3 regions of the Isoptericola aurantiacus genome follow, and region 3 is predicted to be linked to each of the others. Evidence: riboswitches for the same ligand, from Rfam matches in the RefSeq annotation. Region 3 holds a riboswitch; each other region holds the start of a gene.
The links. Region 3 has a riboswitch for cyclic di-AMP ahead of ACIQLL_RS12210 (C40 family peptidase). Riboswitches for the same ligand answer to the same signal wherever they lie in the genome.
Positions count from the first base shown of each region.

Region 1: it holds a riboswitch for cyclic di-AMP, as region 3 does, so the genes downstream of both, ACIQLL_RS02860 (C40 family peptidase) here and ACIQLL_RS12210 (C40 family peptidase) in region 3, are expected to answer to the same signal.
Region 2: it holds a riboswitch for cyclic di-AMP, as region 3 does, so the genes downstream of both, ACIQLL_RS04245 (M15 family metallopeptidase) here and ACIQLL_RS12210 (C40 family peptidase) in region 3, are expected to answer to the same signal.

Region 1 covers NZ_JBJBAE010000001.1:631,849-639,589, reverse strand. The annotation lists gene clpB (ATP-dependent chaperone ClpB) at 1-1,524, shown strand, start outside; gene ACIQLL_RS02860 (C40 family peptidase) at 1,588-2,733, opposite strand; cyclic di-AMP (ydaO/yuaA leader) riboswitch at 2,736-2,879, opposite strand; gene ACIQLL_RS02855 (septum formation family protein) at 3,200-3,943, opposite strand; gene ACIQLL_RS02850 (exodeoxyribonuclease III) at 3,988-4,785, opposite strand; gene ACIQLL_RS02845 (SDR family NAD(P)-dependent oxidoreductase) at 4,817-5,590, shown strand; gene pyrE (orotate phosphoribosyltransferase) at 5,643-6,221, shown strand; gene ACIQLL_RS02835 (HAD-IIA family hydrolase) at 6,409-7,149, opposite strand; gene ACIQLL_RS02830 (DUF368 domain-containing protein) at 7,284-7,741, shown strand, end outside.
Region 2 covers NZ_JBJBAE010000001.1:917,303-925,043, forward strand. The annotation lists gene ACIQLL_RS04235 (phosphatase PAP2 family protein) at 1-570, opposite strand, end outside; gene ACIQLL_RS04240 (heavy metal translocating P-type ATPase) at 650-2,545, opposite strand; cyclic di-AMP (ydaO/yuaA leader) riboswitch at 2,754-2,858, shown strand; gene ACIQLL_RS04245 (M15 family metallopeptidase) at 3,136-3,870, shown strand; gene ACIQLL_RS04250 (Ig-like domain-containing protein) at 3,968-6,352, opposite strand; gene ACIQLL_RS04255 (MFS transporter) at 6,744-7,741, opposite strand, start outside.
Region 3 covers NZ_JBJBAE010000003.1:502,760-510,500, reverse strand. The annotation lists gene ACIQLL_RS12230 (class I SAM-dependent methyltransferase) at 1-694, shown strand, start outside; gene ACIQLL_RS12225 (MFS transporter) at 751-2,040, shown strand; gene serC (phosphoserine transaminase) at 2,048-3,172, opposite strand; gene ACIQLL_RS12215 (metal-dependent transcriptional regulator) at 3,273-3,971, shown strand; cyclic di-AMP (ydaO/yuaA leader) riboswitch at 4,101-4,289, shown strand; gene ACIQLL_RS12210 (C40 family peptidase) at 4,292-5,095, shown strand; cyclic di-AMP (ydaO/yuaA leader) riboswitch at 5,361-5,524, shown strand; gene ACIQLL_RS12205 (C40 family peptidase) at 5,527-6,366, shown strand; gene ACIQLL_RS12200 (universal stress protein) at 6,584-7,531, shown strand; gene ACIQLL_RS12195 (DUF559 domain-containing protein) at 7,666-7,741, shown strand, end outside.

The sequences.
Region 1 (7,741 bases), on a different contig from region 3:
AAGGTGACCATCGCCGACTCCGCGCTCGTGGCGGCCGCGGCGCTGTCCGACCGGTACATCACCGGCCGCCAGCTCCCCGACAAGGCCATCGACCTCGTCGACGAGGCCGCCTCGCGGCTGCGCATGGAGATGGACTCCTCACCCGTCGAGATCGACGAGCTGCAGCGTGCCGTGACACGCCTCGAGATGGAGGAGGTCGTGCTCAAGGACGCCGAGGGTTCGGCGGACGCCGCCGCGCGCGAGCGGCTCGAGAAGCTGCGCGCCGACCTCGCCGACCGCCGCGAGGAGCTCGCCGCGCTCACGGCCCGCTGGGAGGCCGAGAAGGCCGGCCACAACCGCGTCGGTGAACTGCGCGCCCGCATCGACGAGCTGCGCACCGAGGCCGACCGCCTGCAGCGCGAGGGCGACCTCGAGGCCGCCGCCCGGCTCCTGTACGGGGAGATCCCGTCGGTCGAGCGCGAGCTCGTCGAGGCCGAGCAGGCCGAGGCCTCCGAGGCTGCCGCCGAGGAGACCGCCCAGGAGGCACCGATGATCGCCGACAAGGTCGGGGCGGACGAGGTGGCCGAGGTCGTCTCGGCCTGGACCGGCATCCCCGCCGGCCGGATGCTGCAGGGCGAGACCGAGAAGCTGCTCGGCATGGAGGACATGCTCGGGCACCGCCTCATCGGCCAGCAGGCCGCCGTGCGCTCCGTGTCCGACGCGGTGCGGCGCTCGCGGGCCGGCGTCGCCGACCCCGACCGGCCCACCGGGTCGTTCCTGTTCCTCGGACCGACCGGCGTCGGCAAGACCGAGCTCGCCAAGTCGCTCGCGGAGTTCCTCTTCGACGACGAGCGGGCCATGGTGCGCATCGACATGTCCGAGTACTCCGAGAAGCACTCGGTGGCGCGGCTGGTCGGTGCTCCTCCGGGGTACGTGGGCTACGAGGAGGGCGGCCAGCTCACCGAGGCGGTCCGCCGTCGGCCCTACACCGTGGTGCTGCTCGACGAGGTCGAGAAGGCCCACCCCGAGGTCTTCGACATCCTGCTGCAGGTGCTCGACGACGGCCGGCTCACCGACGGCCAGGGCCGCACCGTGGACTTCCGCAACACCATCCTGGTGCTGACCTCGAACCTGGGTTCGCAGTTCCTGGTGGACCCGACGCTGGACGAGGCGGCCCGGCGCGAGAGCGTGATGACGGCGGTGCGTGCCGCCTTCAAGCCGGAGTTCCTCAACCGGCTCGACGACGTCGTGCTGTTCGACGCGCTGAGCGTCGCCGAGCTGGGACGCATCGTCGACCTGCAGGTCGAGGCGCTCGCACGGCGGCTCGCCGACCGACGGATCACGCTCGACGTCACCGACGCCGCACGCGAGTGGTTGGCGCTCGAGGGATTCGACCCCGCCTACGGGGCGCGGCCGCTGCGGCGGCTCGTGCAGCGCGAGATCGGCGACCGGCTCGCCCGGAAGCTGCTGGCGGGGGAGGTGCCCGACGGCGGCACGGTCGTCGTCGACCGCGCCGACGGCGGCGAGGGGCTCGAGCTCTCCTGAACGAGAGCGACCCGCCCGTACCGGACAGGTACGGGCGGGCCGCTCGTGGTGGTGCGGGACGGATCAGACGCGGATGAACGTCGGGCTGTCCTGCCACATGCTGCGCTTGACGACGCCGACGCCGGGGCGAGCCGCCTCGATGACCCGACCGTTGCCGGCGTAGATGGCCACGTGGCCGGGCGTGTAGACGATGTCGCCCTTCTTGGCGTGGCTGCGGGCGACGCGGTGCCCGACCGACCGCTGCGCGGAGGACGAGCGCGGCAGTGTCTTGCCGATCGCCTTCTTGTACACATAGGACGTGAAGCCCGAGCAGTCGAACCCGCTGCTGGGCGAGGTGCCGCCGTAGGTGTAGCGGTAGCCCACGTAGCGGTTGGCGACGCGAACGACCTTCTGCCCGCGGGTGATCTTCTTCTTGGCCTTCACCCAGCGGGCCTTGGCGACCTTGTGCAGACCCTGTCCGCCTGCCGGCAGGACGGCGACGCGGACCTTGTTCCTCCCGACGCGGTAGTGGTTCCACCCGGGGCGGAACGTGGCCTTGCCGTGGTGGAGCTTCCTCGTCGCGACGTGCTTGCCCTTGACGGAGATCGCGACCCGGCCGCGCACGGGGTCACCCCACCGGGCGGCCTTGACGGTGAACTTGGGGCGGGTCGCGCTCTTGCCCTTGGTCCCGGACTTGCGGGACTGCTTAATGGCGACGTTCGGCGCTGCCTTGGCCTTGAGCTGGACGAAGCGCACCTTGGTCACGTCGCCGAGCCCGGTGACGGCTGCCGGGGCGACCTTGACGACGACCTTGTTCCGGCCGAGCTTGTAGTTCCTCAGCAGCGGCCGGAAGCTGGTCGTCCCGTCGGCGCCGAGCTTCTTGGCGGCGACCTTGCTGCCGTGGATGTAGAGGGCCGCTCTGCCCTTCACCGCAGCGCCGTCCGAGCGGACGGTGACGGTGAACTTCGGCTTGGTGCTGCCCTTGCCCTGGCGGGCACTGTTGCGGGTCCGATCGAGGCGGACCGTCGGCGTCTGCTCGGCGGCGACCGTGCCCGTCGTGGTCGTGGTGGCTGTGTCGGTCGTCGCCGAGGCGGCGCCGGCACCGGCGACGAGGGTGCCGCCGGCGAGCGCGCCGGTGAGGGTCATCGCGACGACCGCTCGGCGCACGAAGGGTGCTTTCGCGACGACTGCCGCGCCGGGGCGCGCAGGATCGATCGAGGTGGAGTGCATCGGGTACCTCTCGAGCCTGCGAGATGAGCTGTCGGATGAGGCCGAGAAGTAGTGGCCCGCCGCCAGGTGGCGGCTTAACCCCGAGGACGACGATGGTGTCGCCCGAAAGTGGTTCTCCCGCTGCTGCCGTGGTGCTGATCAGGACGCCGGTCCGCCGGCAGCACTCGGCTGCGGACCGGCCGCCACCGAGAGTCTCCCGGCGACGGAGCGACGTTAACGGCGCCCCGACGGCTGATCACAATCAGATAACGGCGAGTCCCGGACCTCCTGGTGAAGGAGGTGTGGAGGATCTCGTCGGCGAGACGATGTCCGACTGCACGGTGATATCCGGTGAAACACGGATATCAGGCCCGGAAACGCTGTCCGATGTGTCCCGGAAAGTGCGATGGGAGCGTGCGCACCGAGGCGCCCGAGCGGGACGTCCGTGCAGGTCGCGCGGCTTCCTTCACAACCGGGGTGACCGGGCTCACTCCAGCAGCGAACCCGTGGCCGGCGCTGTGGTGGTCGCCACGCAGAGCCCGGTCCGGTCGCCGGCCTCCCAGGACGCCTCGCTGGGGGCCCAGACGACCAGCGCCACGCCGTCGCCCGCCCCCGCGGCCCGGGGTCCCAGGAGGTCCGGCGTGCAGATCCGTGCCGCGCGCGCGGCCACGACGTCGTCGCCGGGCCAGACCTCGTCCGGGGCGGAGTCCGTGCGTCCCACGACCTGCGCCGAGTGCTCGGAGGTGCACGGGACCACCTGCACCACCCCCACCTCGGCGTCGGGCGGCACCTCGGCGACGCACGAACCCAGCACGAGCTGGACCGCGTTGGCGGTGGTCGGTTCGGTGACGTCCGCGGCCAGCGGGACCCAGGCGTCGTCGTGCGCCCGCGTCGTCACGGACGAGACGCCTGCGGCGACGGCCACCACCAGCACGATCGCGCCCAGCGTCCCCGCCACCCACCGTCGCGCGCGACGTCGCGCCTCGGCGCGTTCGGCCGGGGTCGGCCCGCCCGGCGCTCCCCAGCGGGCCCCGTAGACCGCCGGGTCGTCCACGGGAGCGGCGACGCCGTCGCCCGCCGGCCGGACGTCCGCCGTCGGCCGTGCGCCGTGCGCTCCGGCGGCGGAGGACGGACGCTGCGTACCGTCGACGCCGTCCCGGGCGTGCGGGTCCGCACCCGGACCGGGCGTGGCGAACGACAGGTCCTCGGGATCCTCGGGACGGTCGGTCATGGGGGTCAACCTCTCGGCGCCGGACGGCAGGGTCGTGACAGGGTTCAGGCGAGGTCGAGCACGACCGGCACGTGGTCGCTCGCTCCCTTGCCCTTGCGCTCCTCGCGGTCGACGGCGGCGCCGGTGACCCGGTCCGCCAGGGCGGGTGAGGCGTACGCGAAGTCGATCCGCAGCCCCTTGTCCCGCGGGAACGCGAGTTGCTGGTAGTCCCAGTAGGTGTACGTGCCGGGTGCCGGGAGGTGCTCGCGCGTCACCTCGACGAACCCCGCCTGCTCGAACGCGGCGAACGCCTCCCGCTCGGGCGTCGAGACGTGCGTCCTGCCCTCGAACGCCGTCACGTCCCAGACGTCGGAGTCGCGGGGGATGACGTTCCAGTCCCCGAGGAGCGCGATCTGGGCACCGGGCTCCGCCCGCAGCCGCGCGGCGGCGTCGGCACGCAGCGCCTCGAGCCAGGCCAGCTTGTAGGCGTAGTGCGGGTCGTCCAGCGCCCGGCCGTGCGGCACGTACAGCGACCACACGCGCACCCCGCCGCAGACGGCGCCCAGCGCGCGGGCCTCGACGCGCGGCTCCTGGTCCGGCGTGCCGAACGCCGGCTGGCCCGCGAACTGCGTCTCGACGTCGTCGATCCCGGCGCGCGAGACGATCGCCACGCCGTTCCACTGGTGGTAGCCGGACGCGGCCACCTCGTACCCGGCGGCCTCGAACGCCGCCACCGGGAACTGGTCCTGACGGCACTTGGTCTCCTGGATCGCCAGCACGTCGGTCCCGGAGCGTTCCAGGAAGGCGAGCACCCGGTCGAGCCGGCTCCGGATCGAGTTCACGTTCCACGTGGCGATGCGCACGCGAAGCACCCTAGGGCCATAGAGTGCCGTCATGGGAACCGCGCTCGTCACCGGCGCCACCGCCGGCCTCGGACTGGAGTTCGTCTGGCAGCTCGCGACCGCCCGCCACGACCTCGTGCTCGTGGCGCGCGACGCCGAGCGGCTCGACCAGGTCGCGGGCCAGGTCCGCGCCGCCGCAGGGGTGAGGGTCGAGGTGCTGCCGGCCGACCTCGCGGTGGCCGACGACGTCGCCGTGGTCGCCGAACGCCTGGCGGTGGCCGGTGACGAGCCCGGCGAGGCGCGCCGCCCCGTGGGCCTCCTGGTCAACAACGCCGGGTTCGCCACCGCGCAACGGTTCGTCGGGGGCGAGCTCGACGTGGAGCTCGCCGCGGTCGACGTCATGGTGCGCGCCGTCGTCCAGCTCACGCACGCCGCCACCGGGCAGATGACGGCCCGCGGGCGCGGGGCCGTCCTCAACGTCGCCTCCGTGGCGGCGCTCACCGCCGGCGGTACCTACGCCGCCGCCAAGGCCTACGTGCGCACCTTCACCGAGGCGCTCGCCGTCGAGCTGAAGGGCACGGGGGTCACCGCCACCGCGCTCTGCCCGGGGTTCGTCCACACCGAGTTCCACGACCGCGCAGGGCTGGACATGACGTCCGTCCCGGAGATCGGGTGGCTGGACGCCCCGTTCGTGGTCTCCCAGGCGCTCGCCGACGTCCGCCGCGGCGTCGTGCTGTCCACACCCTCGCTGCGGTACAAGGCGGGCTCGGCGCTGCTGCGGGCCCTGCCGCGGTCCGCCGTCCGGGCGATCGGCCACTACCGCTGAGCGGTCGCGGGCGCTCCACGCACCCGTCCGGTGCGCGCCGTAGGCTGACCCCGTGACCCACGCCGACTTCTCCCCGACCCCCCGTGAGCAGCTGCTCGAGCTCGTCAAGGAGCTCGCCGTCGTGCACGGGAGGGTGACGCTCTCCTCCGGCAAGGAGGCCGACTACTACGTCGACCTGCGGCGCATCACGCTGCACCACCGCGCCGCGCCGCTGGTCGGGCACGTGCTGCTGGACCACCTCGAGGAGGCGGGGCTCGGCACGGCCGAGGTCGACGCCGTCGGCGGGCTCACGCTCGGCGCCGACCCCATCGCCGACGCGCTCCTGCACGCCGCGGCCTCGCGCGGGCAGGACCTCGACGCGTTCGTGGTCCGCAAGGCGGCCAAGGCGCACGGCATGCAGCGCCAGATCGAGGGGCCCGACGTCACGGGGCGCAAGGTCGTCGTGCTCGAGGACACCACCACCACGGGCGGGTCACCGATCACCGCCATCGAGGCGCTGCGCGCCGCCGGCGCCGAGGTGCTCGGCTGCGCCACCATCGTCGACCGCGCCACGGGGGCGGGGGAGAAGATCGAGGCCCTCGGGGTGCCGTACCACTACCTCTTCGACCTGGACGACCTCGGCCTCGCCTGACGCGAACCGCGCCCCCTGACGCGAACCGTGCCCCCTGACGCGAACCGTGCCCCCTGACGCGAACCGTGCCCCCTGACGCGAACCGTGCCCGTTGTGGGCATGAAATCTGCAGGTCTGCGCGGTTCGGGGCGGCATATTTCACGCCCACAACGGCGGGTCGGGTCGGGCGGAGGGTGTGCGGCGGTCCTCAGATGCGCTCGACGAGGTCCGCGACCGAGTCGACCACGTGCGAGGGGCGGAACGGGTGGTGGTCCACCTCGTCGGGCGCCGTCGAGCCGGTGAGCACCAGGAACGTCTCCAGGCCCGCCTCGATCCCCGCCACGACGTCGGTGTCCATGCGGTCGCCGATCATCGCCGTCGTCTCCGAGTGCGCGTCGATCCGGTTGAGCGCCGAGCGGAACATCATCGGGTTGGGCTTGCCCACGTAGTAGGGGGAGCGGCCCGTGGCGGCGGTGATCATCGCCGCGACCGACCCGGTGGCGGGCAGCGGGCCCTCGGCCGAGGGCCCGGTCGTGTCCGGGTTGGTCGCGATGAACCGCGCCCCGGCCTTGATGAGGCGGATCGCCTTGGTGATCGCCTCGAACGAGTAGGTGCGGGTCTCACCCAGGACCACGTAGTCCGGGTCCGTCTCCGTGAGCGTGTACCCCGCCTCGTGCATCGCGGTGGTCAGGCCCGCCTCGCCGATGACGTACGCGGACCCGCCCGGCACCTGCTCGGTGAGGAAGGTCGCCGTCGCGAGGGCGGAGGTCCAGATCGACCCCTCGGGGACGTCGATGCCGGAGCGCGCCAGCCGTGCGGAGAGGTCGCGGGCCGTGAAGATCGAGTTGTTCGTCAGGACCAGGAAGGGCCGGCCCGCCGCGCGCAGCGCCGCGACGAACTCGGCCGCGCCCGGGACGGCCTCGTCCTCGTGCACCAGGACGCCGTCCATGTCGGTCAGCCAGCACTCGATCCTGCGCTCCGTCACGGTGCACACGGTATCGCCACACGGCCCCCGCAGGGCCCGTGCAACATCGCGGCGGACGGCCCGCCACCGCACGTGACCGGCGTCGTAGGCTGCCACCCGTGACCCACGAGCCACCCGAACCGACGACGAACACCGGGGCGGTCCGCCGCCACGCGCCGCCGCGCCGCAGGCAGCCGTGGTCGCAGACCCTCGGACTGGCGCTGCGGGGCGGGCTGGTCGGCATGGCCGAGTCGGTCCCCGGCATCTCGGGGGGCACCGTCGCGCTGGTCGTCGGGCTCTACGACCGGCTCCTGAACGCCGCGAACCAGGTGGTGCACTCCGGCCGCGAGCTGGTCCAGGGCGTGGCGCAGCGGCGCGGTCTGCGCCCTGCCCTCCGCGCCCTGCGGGCCGTCGAGTGGCGGTTCCTGGTGCCGGTCCTGCTGGGCATGGTGGTGGTGCTGTTCGCCTCCCTCAGCGTCGTCGCCCCGCTGCTGGAGTCCGAGCCCGTGACCATGCGCTCGATCTTCTTCGGCATGATCGCGGTCTCGGTGATCGTCCCGCTGCGCATGCTGCCGCA
Region 2 (7,741 bases), on a different contig from region 3:
CGGGTAGTGGACGCCGAGGAAGACGCGGTGCGCCGCGGTGACCACGGCGAATACCCCGGCAGCCGCCGGGACGACGACGCGGCCCCGGCGGCCCAGGAGCGGCCAGACCAGCAGGGTCAGCGTCACCGCGGCGTTGGTCGAGGCCATGGCGTGCCCCGAGGGGAAGCTGTAGCCGGGCGCGGTGGTGATGGCGGCGTCGACGACGGGGCGGACGCGCCCCACGACCTCCTTGGTGAGCGTGGCCAGGCCCCACGAGGCGAGCATCGTGCCGAAGGCCCACAGGGAACGGGTCGCGAGACCGTGCCGCCGCCACGTCCACAGGCACACGGCACCACCGGCGAGGATCACCCAGCGAGGCTGCGTCAGCTCCTGCCACACCAGGAGGGCGCTCTGGAACCCGGGGTGCTCGCGCGTGAACGTGGTGGCCGCGGCGACGGCGGCCTGGTCGGCGTCCTGGAGGTCGCCGTTCGTGCGCACCAGCCAGGCCAGCACGAGCACCGGCACGAAGCCGGCCAGGCCGAAGGCTCCGGCGCGCATCAGGGCGCGGGTGCGGGTCGAGGTTCTGGGCATCAGCGGACACTAGCCCGGTGTCCGGCTGATCGCAGCCGGACGGATGCCGAGGTGTCCCGGACGAGACGGTTCGGCGGCCTCAGGATCCCCGGCGCGGTCCGGGGCGCCCGGGTCGCACGGCGCGGAGCGAGTTGAGGATCGCCAGCAGGTCGACCCCCTCCTGGCTCAGTGCTCCCAGCACCGCGGGGACGGCACCGGTCGCCGCCACGAGCATCAGCACCACCGACAGCCCGATGCCGAGCCAGATGCTCTGGAGCGCCACGGTCATCGTGCGCCGACCGACCTGGACGGCGGTGGCGACCTTGGTGAGGTCCTCGGTGAGCACGACGACGTCGGCGGACTCGCTCGCCGCCGTCGAGCCCCGCGCACCCATCGCCACCCCGACGTCCGCGGCCGCGAGGAACGGGGCGTCGTTCACCCCGTCCCCGACGGCGAGCACGGGCCGCACCGGGAGCGTGCGCACGATCCGGACCTTGTCCTCGGGAAGGCACTCCGCGTGCACCTGGGTGAGCCCCACGGACCGGGCGACGTGCTCCGCCGTCGAGCGGGCGTCACCCGTGACCATGAGCCGCTCGGAGACTCCCAGCCAGGCCAGCTCGGTCATCGTGGTCGGGGCGTCCGGCCGGGGCAGGTCGCTCATCACCAGCGCCCCCGCGAAGCCGCCGTCGATCCCCACGTACACGGCCAGCTCCCCCGGTCCCAACGCTTGCTCCTCGACGTCGCCGACGGCCCGGGCCACGCGGGCGCGCTTGCCGACGACGACGTCGTGGCCCCCGACCTTGGCCACCACACCGTGGGTCGCCTCCTCCTCGGCCTCCGAGGCGGTACCGAGGCGCAGCCCCCGGTCCTCGGCGGCCGCACGGACCGACGTCGCCAGCACGTGCGACGAGTACTGCTCGGCCGAGGCCGCGAGCCGCAGCACGTCGTCCGCGTCCCACGGCGCCCGGGGGTGCACGGCGCGAAGCTCGGGGCGTCCGGTGGTGATCGTCCCGGTCTTGTCGAAGGCGGCGGCGCGGACCGCGGACAGCCGCTCGAGGGTTCCGGCGTCCTTGACGATGACGCCGGCGTGGGCCGCCCTGCTCATCCCCCCGAGGAACGCCACGGGCGCCGCGATGAGCAGCGGACACGGGGTGGCGACCACCAGCACCTCCGCGACCACCGTGGCGTCGCCGTGGTACCACCAGGCCAGACCCGCCACCAGGAAGGCGAACGCGGTGAACGGCACCGCGTAGCGGTCGGCCAACCGCACCACGGGCGCCCGGGACTCGGCCGCCTCGGTGACCATGGCGACGATGCGGGTGTACTGGCTGTCCGCGGCGGCCGCGGCCGCCCGGACCACGACGGCGTGCTCGGTGTTCAGCGTCCCGGACAGCACCGGGTCGCCCGCGTAGCGCGTGACGGGGAGGCTCTCGCCGGTCAACGACGACTCGTCGAGGTCGACCTCGGCGCTCAGGAGCTCGCCGTCCACCGGGACGACCTCCGCCGGGCGGACCAGCAGACGGTCCCCGGGCAGCACCTCCTCCACCGGGACGTCGGTCACGAGGTCGTCGCGGTCGAGACGGTGCGCGCGGTTCGGGGCGCGCTCCAGCAGGGCGCGCAGCTCGTGCCGCGCACGGCGGGCGGCGTAGTCCTCGAGCGCCTGCCCACCCGTGAGCATGAGGACGACGACGAGCGCCGCGACGTACTCACCGACCACGACCGTGGCGACGATCGCCGTGACGGCGAGCAGGTCGACCCCCCACCGACCCGCCAGGAGGTCGCGGGCCATGCGAGTGGCGACCCGTGCTGCCACGAGGAGCGCCCAGCCGGATCCGAGCCACTGCATCGCCTCCTGCTGACCCGCGGCGAACAGCACGAGGACGACGGCGCCGACCGCGAGGGTCGCGAAGACCAGCGGGTAGCGGCGCAGCAGACGGCGGCCGCGCCGCGCGGAACCGGTCGCGACGAGCGTCTGCGACGGCGGCGGGTAAACCATGCTCCATCCTCGCGCCCTCCGCACCGACTGGCTCCCGGGACACCCTCTGCGACGGTCGGCGGGCACGTCGCGCCGGGCGACCGTGACCGAATCGTGACAACTCGAGGTCGCGGGGATAGGGTCCAGACATCTCACGTGCCGTGAGCCGTCCGGGCGGGCGCCGAGCCCTGTCACCGCCCCGGACCTCCGACGACATCGACGACAGGGACGGGGGACCCACTTCCGGGCACCAGAGGTGCCCTCGGGGTGAAGCCGTGCAGGCACCGCCTGCCGGCCGGGTCAGTCTCCGACCCGAACCCGACAGCTAACCCCGCAGGCGCCAGGAGATCCGACATGCCCACGCGAACGTACCGGCGCGGTACCGCGCACACCGGGCCCGAGGCCGCACCGCACGCCCTGCCCCGGGGACGTCGATGAGGCACGCGCGCGAGGCGAGCGACCCTCGCCCGCCGGCCCTGCCCGCCACGAGGTCCGCACGTCACGGCCGCGGCAGGCACGTCGCCGGCCCAGCCCGACGCCGCGGGCCGACCTGGTCCTCCCTCGCCCCCACGAGCTGGCCGCTGAGCCTCGGCATCGGGCTCGTGGTCACCATGGCCACCACCACGGGCCTCGCCGCGACCCCCGGTGCCACCGGCGCCGTCCCGGAGGCGCAGCGCGCGGACCCCGACCCGGCGGTGTCCGGCGTCCGCGCGCCCCACGACGTCGCGGCCGACGACGGCGTCGTCCAGCGCGCCGCCCTGATGGCCGATCGCGGTCAGGCCGCCTCGCGCAGCGGAGCCCGGACCGCACCCCGGTCGTCCGCCGTCGTCGTGCCGAAGGACGCCACCCTGCCGGCGGAGCAGCTCACGATCGACGTCGACGCCGCTCCCGAGCCGCCGGTGCTGCCCGGTTGCGACGGCCAGGCCACCGGCGCGGGCAGCAACGGGTACATCTCCTCGAGCGAGATGTGCTCCCTGTGGGACGGCGGACCGTCGGTCCGCGCGGACGCCGCGGTCGCCCTCGCCCGGCTCAACCAGGTCTTCCGCGCCACGTTCGGCGAGAACATGTGCGTCACCGACGGCTACCGCAGCTACAGCCAGCAGGTGGCGACCCGGGCGGCCAAGGGCAGCCTGGCGGCCCCTCCCGGCACGTCGAACCACGGCTGGGGCCTGGCCGTGGACCTGTGCCCGGAGACCTACTCCGGGAGCCGCTACGACTGGCTCCGCGCCAACGCCCCGGCCTTCGGCTGGGACAACCCGGCCTGGGCCCGCACCGGCGGGTCCAAGTACGAACCCTGGCACTGGGAGTTCACCGCCGCCGTCACGGCGATGGGCGGGGTGTCCTGACCGGAGGCCCTCGCCTCGACGCACGAGCGCCCGGACCCTCCGACGAGGGTCCGGGCGCTCGTGGCGCGGGGGCCGGATCAGCTCCGGCCGGCGTCGATCAGGCGCGGACGCGACGGCGCAGGAACAGGAAGCTCCCGCCGGCGGCGATCAGCAGCACGGCACCGAGGGCCAGCCAGGCCGTCGGGGCACCCGTCGTCGCCAGCTCCGACCCGGTGGCGGAGGCGTCCGCGGTGTCCGCGACCGGCTCGGCCGAGGTGTCGGTGTCGACGGCGACCGCCTGCTCGGCCACGGCGTCGTCCTCGGTCTCGACCGGCTCCAGCTCCTCGACGCCGTCGGTGACCTGGGGCCCGGCGTCGGTCGGGTAGGCGATCTCGACCTGCAGCTCCGGGTTGACCCGCAGGGTCGCGGAGACGTCGCCGAGCGTCCAGGCGTACTCGCCCTCGCTCCGCGTCCAGGTCCCGTCCACCAGGGCCCAGTCCGGGAAGGCCGACGGCGTGCCGTCCTCCTCCAGCTCGGCACCGGGCCACAGGACGCTGCCGGTGAGACGGCCGTCGACGAGCTCACCCAGCTCGATCTCCGTCGTGTTCGTGCCGTCGGTCAGCTCGAGGTAGGCCGTGTTGCCGGTGGACTCGTTCTGCGGGTCGGACAGGTAGACGTCGAAGAGGATCCACGGGACGCCGTCGACGCTCGTGGACGAGACGGTCGACCCCTCCAGCGAGAGCCCGTCACCGGTGTCCGTGCCGTCGGCGTCCTCACCCTCGGTGCCCTCGGACTCCTCGATCACGATGTCGACGTTCGCACCGCCCCAGTTGCCGGCGAGGTCGAACGCACCGACCCGGACGGTGTAGCTGCCGGCGGGCAGGTCGGTCGGGAGCGCCCAGCTGCCCGTCCACGACGCCTCGCCGATCGCGGTGGCGGCCGACGTCGACCCGATCGGCCCGTAGAACGTGCCGTCCTTGTAGAGGTTGGCGCCGATGCGGCGCAGCAGCGTGTTGTCGGTCGCGGTGAGGACGACGTCGCCCGCCTCGTCGGCCGACGTCGACGCCCCGGCGGTCGGCGCGGTGATCTCCACGACCGGGCGCTCGTTGTCGAGGACGAACTCGACGGTCGTCGTGTTCCCGAGGGCGTCGCTCACGACCAGCGTGTTCGTGCCCTCGACGGCGCCGAAAACGCCGGGCTTGACGAAGTTCAGGTCGGACCAGACGTCGTCCGTCAGGTCCTTCTCCACGCCGTTGAGCGTCAGGCCGGCGACCTTCGAGGCGTCGTGCAGCTTGAAGCTCACGGAGCGGTAGTGGCCGTCACCGCCGATGGTGTCGTCCTTGGTGGTGACCGTGGGACCGGTCGTGTCGAGCACGAACTCCATCGCGGTCGTGTTGCCGAGCACGTCGAAGGCGACGATCGTGTTGTCGCCCTCGACGCCGCCGAACGTGCCGGGCTTGACGCCGTTGACGTCCGACCAGACGTTGTCCGTGAGGTCCTTGACCACACCGTTGAGCTCGACCTTGTCGACCTTCGAGCCGTCGTGCAGCTTGAAGCTCACCTCGCGGAAGCGGCCGTCCGCACCCTGCGAGCCCGGCTTCACGGTGATCTCCGGGCCGGTCGTGTCGAGCACGAACTCCAGCGTGGTCTCGTTGCCGAGGGCGTCGCTCACGACCAGCGTGTTCGTGCCCTCGACGGCGCCGAAAGCCCCGGGCTTGACGAAGTTCAGGTCGGACCAGACGTTGTCCGTGAGGTCCTTGACCACACCGTTGAGCTCGACCTTGTCGACCTTCGAGCCGTCGTGCAGCTTGAAGCTCACCTCGCGGAAGCGGCCGTCCGCACCCTGCGAGCCCGGCTTCACGGTGATCTCCGGGCCGGTCGTGTCGAGCACGAACTCCAGCGTGGTCTCGTTGCCGAGGGCGTCGCTCACGACCAGCGTGTTCGTGCCCTCGACGGCGCCGAAAGCCCCGGGCTTGACGAAGTTCAGGTCGGACCAGACGTTGTCCGTCAGGTCCTTCTCCACGCCGTTGAGCGTCAGGCCGGCGACCTTCGAGGCGTCGTGCAGCTTGAAGCTCACCTCGCGGAAGCGGCCGTCCGCCCCGTCCGAGGAGTCCTTCACCGTGACCTGGGGCCCGGTGGTGTCGAGCACGAACTCCAGCGTCGTGGTGTTGCCGAGGGCGTCGTAGGCGACGAGCGTGTTCGCGCCCTCGACGCCGCCGAACCTGCCGGGCTTGACGCCGTTGACGTCCGACCAGGTGCTGTCCGTGAGGTCCTTGACCACACCGTTGAGCTCGACCTTGTCGACCTTGGAGGCGTCGTGCAGCTTGAAGCCGGCCGTGCGGTAGCGGCCGTCGGCGCCGACCGACGAGTCCTTGACGGTGATCTCCGGTCCGCTGGTGTCGACCGTGTCGGCGGACGCGGGGACCGCGACGGCCATGCCGAGCGCGACGAGGGACGTGGACAGCAGGGCGGCGAGCGGGGCGCGGCCTGATCTGGGTGTCATACGGGGCGTGTTCTCCGAGACGTGGCGGGTGCGCCCCTCGCGGTGCAGGAACGCTCTGTGTGCGGTGCAGCGGCCCGGCGGAGGATGGCGACGGCGCACGGCAGAGCCCGTGAAGAAGCAGCCCCCGACATGACGGATATAACCGATCATCCACCGCAGAACGCTACGGCGAGACGAGGCTATCCGGACGGCATTGTCCGCTCAAGGGTCGGTCAAGACCTTCACCCGCCCCGGGCAACCCGCCGCGCCTCGGCGGCAGCCGGGCATGCCTCAGGATCCGCGTGATTCCGCGGCAGAGGAAGCGTTATCCCACCGTGATGCAGCGGCAGATTTCACCCGGTCGAGCGGGCGGTGACCGGGGTCGACGGCGCGGTGGACCCCGGCAGGCGGCCTACCGGGCGTCGGGGTCGGGGCCGCCGGACGTCTCCGGGTCGGGGATCTCGTCGGGGGTGTAGCCGGGCAGCCGGCTCGCGGGCAGGATGGCCGTCGCGCTCACCCCGGCCAGGATCAGCAGCCCGAGCCGGAGCGTGTCGAGCCGCGTCTCCTCGTTGACCTGGACGGCCGCCTCGACCTGCTCGGGCGTGGCGTCGGTGCCCTCCAGGACCCCGCGCAGCTCGTCGTTGCTGACGAAGTTCACGGCGTCCAGGTCCACCTGCGCCACGAGCGACGGCGGGATCTCGACGTGCTCGACGACGGCGCGGCCCACGTTGAACGACAGCAGCGTCACCAGCAGGGCCCCGGCGATCGCCGTGCCGACCGCCGAGGCGAGGTTCTGCGTCGTGCCCCGGATCGAGCCGACGTCGCCGGCGCGCGACGTCGGTGCGGAGGTCACCAGCACGTTGAACACCAGGGTGACCAGCGCGCCCTGGCCGACGCCGAAGACGAACAGCCCCAGGATCGTCGGCAGCGTCTCCCAGTTGTTCGTCACGACGAACGAGAGCCAGAGCAGCGCGGCGGTGGTCAGCACGAAGCCGAACACCCCGATGGTCCGCGGCGGGTAGCGGCGGTAGAAGCGCACCACGAGCGTCGCGGTGACGAACACCGTGAGGTTGAACGGCATCATCGCGAGCGCCGTGTCGAACGGGGTGCGGCCCTGAACGATCTGGACGTACAGGGGCACCGTGAAGTTCAGGGCGCCCTCCAGGGCGACGATGATGAACATCGCGTACACCGCCGCCCGCTCCCGCGGCGATGCCAGCACGCTCAGGTCGACCAGCGGCACCCTGCCGGCCGCCATCCGCCGCCGGGTCCACCAGAAGAACGTCTGGCCGAGGACGACGCCGCACAGCACGAGCACCGGCGCCGGCGAGACGCCGCCGACGTCGAACGGTGCATCCGGCGTGGCGTAGAACAGGCCCCAGGTGTTGAGGTTGTTGAACCCGAGCGTGA
Region 3 (7,741 bases):
CTGGGACGTCGTGCGCCGCCACCTGCCGCCGGGCGGGCGCGTGCTGGAGGTCGGCTGCGGCCAGGGCGCCGTGGGGGTGCGGCTCGCCGCGGCAGGTCACGACTACACGGGCGTCGAGCTGGACGGCGCCAGTGCCGCCGTCGCCGGCGAGCGGCTGGCCGCGGCCGGGCTGCCCGGCCGGGTCCTGCACGGGTCGGTCGAGGAGCTGGGCGACGACGGCGCGTTCGACGTCGTGTGCGCGTTCGAGGTCCTGGAGCACATCGACGACGACGCCGCGGCGCTCGCGCAGTGGCTGCCGCTGCTGCGCCCGGGCGGGCTGGTGCTCGTCTCGACCCCCGCGTGGCAGCAACGGTTCGGCCCGATGGACGCCGCCGTCGGCCACCACCGCCGGTACGACCCGCCGCAGATGCGGGCGTTGCTGGCCGGCGCCGGGCTGACCGACGTCGGCGGGCGCCTGTACGGCGCGCCGCTCGGCTACGCGCTGGAGGCGGTGCGCAACCGGCTCGCGGAGCGTCGTCTGGCGGACGACGGGACGACGACGGCGGAACGCACCGCGCGCTCGGGGCGCCTGTTCCAGCCGTCCTCCGCGGTCTCCGGCGCCGCGGTCGCGGCCGCCACCTGGCCCTTCCGGCTCACCCAGCGCGCGTTCCCGGCCTCGGGCCCGGCGCTGGTCGCGTGGGGACGGCGGCCCTGAGCCCGCCGTGAGCGGCCGGGAATAGACGGTCGCGTCGAAACGTTCCGAGACCACTGATGAGTGCCACCTTCTCCTCCCTGCGCTACCCGAACTACCGGCTGTGGTTCGGCGCCGCACTCGTCGCCAACGTCGGCACGTGGATGCAGCGGATCGCGCAGGACTGGCTGGTGCTCACCGTCCTGACCCACGACTCGGGCGTCGCCGTCGGCATCACCACGGCGCTGCAGTTCGTGCCCTTCCTGCTGATCGGGCCGTGGACCGGACTCCTCGCCGACCGACTGCCCCGCCGGCGCCTCCTCATGGCCACGCAGGGCGCGATGGGGCTGCTCGCCCTGGGGCTGGGCGCGCTGGTGCTCTCCGGGAACGCCGAGCTGTGGCACGTCTACGCGTTCGCCCTCGGGCTCGGGTTCGCCACGGCGTTCGACAACCCGGTGCGCCAGACCTTCGTCGCCGAGCTCGTCCCGCCGCAGCGCCTGGCCAACGCCGTCGGCCTGAACAGCGCGTCGTTCAACGCCGCACGCCTCGTCGGACCAGGTGTAGCCGGGCTGCTCATCGCCGCCGTCGGGCCGGGGTGGGTGTTCGTCGTCAACGGGGTCACCTTCGCGGCCACGATCGCCGCCGTCGCGGTCATGAGGCCGGCCGCGATGTGGACCAAGGAACGCGCACCCCGCGCCAAGGGACAGATCCGCGAGGGGCTGCGCTACGTGCGGGGCCGGTCGGACATCGTGGTGATCATGGTCGTGATGGCGGTCGTGTCGACCTTCGGCCTGAACTTCCAGCTCACCAGCGCGATGATGGCGCGGGTCGAGTTCGGGCGGGGCGCGCAGGAGTTCGGCCTGCTCGGCTCCGTCCTGGCGATCGGGTCGCTGGCCGGGGCGCTGCTGGCCGCCCGTCGCGAGCGCCCGCGGGTCCGGCTGGTGATCGGGGCCGCGTTCGGGTTCGCCGTGGCCACGGCCGTCAACGCCCTGATGCCCTCCTACCTCGGCTACGTCCTGACCTGCATCCCCGTCGGCCTGGCGGCCCTGACCATGATGACGGCCGCGAACTCCACCATCCAGACCTCCGTCGACCCCGTGATGCGCGGGCGTGTCATGGCGCTCTACATGATGGTCTTCCTCGGCTCGACGCCGATCGGGTCGCCCGTGGTGGGCTGGATCGGGGAGGCGTTCGGTCCGCGCCAGGCGATCCTCGTCGGATCGGTGACGACGTTCGCCGTGGCGTCGGCCGCGACCCTCTGGGCGGTGCGGAGCTGGCGGCTGCGGGTGCGGTACCGGCTGACACGCCGCCCGCACCTGGAGGTCGTCTACCTCGACGCGCCGCGTCCCGAGGTCGCGACCGCCGCCTGACCGCCGCTCAGACCAGCCGCTCGACGACGTGGTCCACGCACGCGGTCAGCGCCGCGACGTCGTCGGGGTCGACGGCGGGGAACATCCCGACCCGCAGCTGGTTGCGGCCCAGCTTGCGGTACGGGAACACGTCGAGGACGCCGGCCGCGCGCAGGTGGGCGACGACGGCGCTCGCGTCGATCCGGTCGTCCAGGTCGACGGTGCCCACCACCGTCGAGCGTTCCGCCGGCACGGTGACGAACGGCGTCGCCCACTCGCGGGCGTCGGCCCAGCCGTAGAGGATCTCGGCCGACGTCGCGCAGCGCCGGGACGACCACTCCAGGCCGCCCTGGCCGTTCAGCCACTCGACCTGCTCGGCCAGCATCACGAGCGTGGCCACCGCGGGCGTGTTCAGCGTCTGGTCCTTGCGCGAGTTCTCCAGCGCCGTCGTCAGCGACAGGAACTCCGGCACCCAGCGTCCGCCGCCCGACGCCTCGACCTCCGCGGCCCGTTCGATCGCGGCCGGGCTGCACAACGCGAGCCACAGCCCGCCGTCGGCCCCGAACACCTTCTGCGGGCCGAAGTAGTAGACGTCGGTGGAGCGCAGGTCCACCGGCAGGGCGCCCGCGCCCGACGTCGCGTCGGTCAGCAGCAGGGCGTCCTCGGCCGGGCGCCGCACCGGCGCCATCGCGCCGGTCGAGGTCTCGTTGTGCGGGGTGGCGTAGACGTCCACGGCGTCCGACGGCGTCAGGTACGCGACGCTGCCGGGTGCTGCGTCGACGACCTCGGGGTCCGCGAGGAACGGGGCGCGGCGCGTCGCCGCGGCAAACTTGGCCCCGAACTCGCCGAAGGTCGCGTGCTGGGCCCGCTCGCGCACGAGAGACGCCGTCGCCACCTCCCAGAACGCCGTCGACCCGCCGTTGCCGAGCACCACCTCGTAGCCGTCCGGCAGGTCGAAGAGGTCCGCCAGACCGGTGCGGACCCGGTGCACGACGTCCTTGACGGGTGCCTGGCGGTGCGAGGTCCCCAGGACGGGCCGGGTCGGGTCGCCCGCCGCGGCCACAGCGTCCACCTGGGCCGTGCGGACCTTCGACGGGCCGGAGCCGAACCGGCCGTCCGAGGGCAGCAGCGACGAGGGGATCTGCAGGGGCATGGTGACTCCGTGTCTCGGGTGCGCCGTCCGTCCCGGGGGCGACGCGGCAGCGTGGGTGTGTGCGAATAGACTAGGCCCGGGCCTCAAGACGGGAGCGGACGTGACGGACCTGATCGACACCACCGAGATGTACCTCAAGACGATCTACGAGCTGGGCGAGGAGGGCATCACGCCTCTGCGCGCACGGATCGCGGAGCGTCTGGGGCACTCCGGGCCGACGGTGTCGCAGACGGTCGCCCGCATGGAGCGCGACGGTCTCGTCGTCGTCACCGGGGACCGGCACCTGGAGCTCACGGACTCCGGCCGGTCCAAGGCCGTGCGGGTCATGCGCAAGCACCGGCTGGCCGAGCGCCTGCTCACCGACGTGATCAAGCTCGACTGGGAGCACGTGCACAACGAGGCGTGCCGCTGGGAGCACGTGATGAGCGACCTCGTGGAGCGTCGCCTGGTGACCCTGCTGGACCACCCTCACCAGGACCCGTACGGCAACCCCATCCCGGGTCTGTCCGAGCTCGGCGAGCAGTTCCAGGACGTCCCGTTCCTCGAGGGCGTGCAGTCCTTGCCGGCGCACCTGCTGGCGCGGCCCGGCGACGACGGGCTCGTGCTGCAGCGCATCGCCGAGCCGGTCCAGGTGGACGACGAGTTCCTCGCCCGGCTGGCGAGCGTCGGTCTGACGCCCGGCGTGCAGATCCAGGCCGAGCGGGCCGGTGACACCTACACGATCCAGGCCGTCGGCGGGAGCGAGGCGCTGGAGCTGCCGGAGGACCTCGCCAAGCACCTGTTCGTCGCAGCCGGCTGACCGGCGCCCGGACGCCCGGAGCGCGGTCGGACCGTCGGCCACGAGGCCGTCGTGATCGGAGCGTGACATCCCCATCCGGTTCGGGTACGGTCGGACACGCTCACCGGATTCGGTTTGGTGAGTACCGGGACGGACGCCGAACCCTGCCACCGTCCCGGTGCCCACGGATGACCGCACGGCAGGGGCGGGGGACCCACTTTCGGGCATCGGAGACGGTGTCCTCGGGGTGAAGCCTGATGGTTCGTAGGGACCGTGAGGCCGGGTGTTTTCTCCCACCCGAACCCGACAGCTGACCTCGTAGGCGACCGGAGAGGTTGAACGTGACTGCTCGCACCTCGCGTGGCAAGCACCGCGCTGCTCGTCGTCCGATGATCGCCGCGCCGTCGGCGGCTGCTGGGCGCCGGGCCGCTGTCGTGGCCACCGCCGGTGGTCTGCTGGTCTCGACGATCGGTGGCGCCACCGCTGCGCAGGCCGCGCCGGTCGACGCCGACGCCGCTCAGAAGCTCAGCACGGTCGACCTGGGTGCGCTGACCGACCAGGCCCGTGAGGCGCTGGAGTCCGCGCCGGTGGTCACGGTCGCGGCCAAGGCCGAGCTGGACGTCGAGAAGGTCACGGCGAAGTCGATCGAGAAGGCGGGCATCAAGGCCGCTCCCGAGCCCGAGCCGGTGCGTGAGGTCGCGCCGTCGCGTTCGGCCGAGCGCACCGCCGTGGAGTCGACCGAGTCCACCTCGACCGAGACGTCCACCACCGAGACCACCAGCACCGAGACGACGTCGGTCCCCGCCTCCGCGGTCGGTTCCTCCGTGATCTCGGTCGCCTCGCGCTACGTCGGCGTCCCGTACGTCTCCGGCGGCACCTCGCCGTCGGGCTTCGACTGCTCCGGGTTCACGCAGTACGTCTACGCCCAGGTCGGGATCTCGCTGCCCCGCAGCTCCTCGGACCAGCGGTACTCCGGAACCGTGATCTCCCGGGCGGACGCGCAGCCGGGTGACCTCATCTGGTCCCCGGGCCACGTCGCGATCTACGCGGGCGGCAACTCCCAGATCGACGCGCCGCGTCCCGGCAAGACGATCCAGTTCCGCAGCATCTGGCAGTCCAGCCCCACGTTCATCCGACTCGGCTGACGGCAGGACGCACAGCTCTCCGAGGGCCCCGAGGCGCGGCATGCGCCTCGGGGCCCTCTGCGTCCTCGGCACGGCACCCCGCGGTCCGTGTACCTCGGGCCGCCCTGCTGGCCGCAGAGGCCCCCTGGAAGCCCTCGACGAGCCCCGATCGACACGCTCCCGACGTCGTCGTGATCGAAACGTGACATGGCGACGACGATCGGATACCGTTCACTCGTTCGGTGGAGCATTTCGCCGAACCCCGTCCGGACGCCGAGTCCTGCCACCGGTCGGGGAGCCGAGACCCATGGCAGGAGCGGGGGACCCACTTTCGGGCATCGGAGACGGTGTCCTCGGGGTGAAGCCTGATGGTTCGTACGGACCGTGAGGCCGGGTGTTTTCTCCCACCCGAACCCGACAGCTGACTTCGTAGGCGGACGGAGAGGAAAGACGTGAACGCACGCACTACGACGCGAGGCCGGCACCGCGCCGCTCGTCGTCCGATGATCGCCGCGCCGTCGGCGGCTGCTGGGCGCCGGGCCGCTGTCGTGGCCACCGCCGGTGGTCTGCTGGTCTCGACGATCGGTGGCGCCACCGCTGCGCAGGCCGCGCCGGTCGACGCCGACGCCGCTCAGAAGCTCAGCACGGTCGACCTGGGTGCGCTGACCGACCAGGCCCGTGAGGCGCTGGAGTCCGCGCCGGTGGTCACGGTCGCGGCCAAGGCCGAGCTGGACGTCGAGAAGGTCACGGCGAAGTCGATCGAGAAGGCGGGCATCAAGGCCGCTCCCGAGCCCGAGCCGGTGGTGCGCGAGGTCGCGCCGTCGCGTTCGGCCGAGCGCACCGCCGTCGAGTCGACCGAGTCCACCTCGACCGAGTCCACCTCGACCGAGACCTCCTCGACCGAGACCACCAGCACCGAGACGAGCACGGCGCCCGCTGCCAGCACGAGCGGCTCGTCCGCCGTGTCGATCGCGGCCCGCTACATCGGCACGCCGTACGTGGTCGGCGGCGCCTCGCCGTCGGGCTTCGACTGCTCGGGCCTCGTCACCTATGTCTACGCCCAGCTCGGCATCTCGCTGCCCCACTCGTCCAGCGCGATCCTCAGCGCGTCGAACACCACGCAGATCTCGAGCTCGTCGGCGCAGCCGGGCGACCTCATCTGGTCCCCGGGTCACATCTCGATCTACATCGGCAACGGCCAGCAGATCGAGGCGACGCGCCCCGGTGGGTGGACCGTCCGCCAGTCCGGCATCTGGCAGTCCAGCCCCACGTACCTGCGCGTCACGGGCTGACCTCCCGCCGTCGCTGCGACCGACGCCCCGGTGCTCCCCACGAGCGCCGGGGCGTCGTCGCGTCCCGGTGTCGACGACGTGCCCGCGGGCGGGGGTGAGCGTGCGGCGCGCCCTCGGCGACTCCCGGCGGCTTTGCTGCACCTTGCGGCCGTCTTTCGCTACGCTTGAACCATGATGGCATCGGACGCCGAGGTCCGGTCATGACGGGAGGCGCGACATGACACGTCCAGAGGTCGTACTGGTCGGGGTCGACGGATCGGCGGCAAGCCTGCATGCCCTGGACTGGGCCGCGGCGTACGCCGGCAGGGTCGGCTGGTCGCTGCACGCCGTGTGCAGCTATTCGCTGCCGTCCTTCACGGCGGCCTCGCTCGACGGCGGGTACGCGGCCCTGGACGACACCGCCATCGCCGAGGGTGCCAAGGCCGTGCTGGCCGAGGTGCAGACACGGATCGCGCCGACGGGTGTGCCGATCGAGACGAGCGTCGCCACGGGGGACGCGGCGGGTGTCCTGGTCGAGCTGTCGGCGGAGCACTGCCTGGCCGTGGTCGGCACCCGCGGTCGCGGCGGGTTCACCGAGCGGCTTCTCGGCACCGTGTCGTCGGCGCTGCCGGCGCACGCCCACTGCCCGACGGTCGTCGTGCCGTACCGCGAGCCGGCCGGCGACGACGATCCGGAACGGCGGGACGGTGACACGGTCCATGAGGTGCGCCGGATCGTGGTCGGGGTGGACGGGTCGCCGACGGCGGAGGTCGCGCTGCGGCACGCCGTCGAGCAGGCCTCGGCCTGGGGCGCCGAGCTGGTGGCCGTCGCCGGGGTGCCGCTGGGGTCCGGCGCGGGCGTCCTGGCCTGGCTGCCCTCGCAGATCGACCACGAGCAGGTGCTCGCGGACGTGAAGGCCGGGCTCGACGTGATCGTCGACCGGGTCGGCGCCGAGCACCCGGAGCTGACGATCAAGCGGCACGTGCTCGACGGTTCGGGTGCCGAGCTGCTCACCGAGTTCTCGGCGGCATCGGACCTGGTGGTCGTGGGCTCGCGGGGCCGTGGGGGCTTCCGCGGTCTGCTGCTGGGCTCGACGAGCCAGGCGGTGCTGCACCACTCCAAGTGCCCGGTGCTGGTCGTGACCCGCAAGTGCGACGAGGAGCTGCAGGCGGAGTCGGCCGCCTGACCCCCTCCGTTGTGGGTATGAAATCGACGGCCTCGGAGCGATCCGGGCCGTCGATTTCATACCCACAGGGCTCTCGTGGGGGAGCCTGTGGAAATCGCCTGCAGGCAGGAGCGCGGTGGTGCCACGGTCGGGGTGTGCTGCACAGGACATCGGACAACCTGCTACACCCCAGCGAGACGCCGAGCCTGGGCCGGCCGTTCCGCGTCGCCG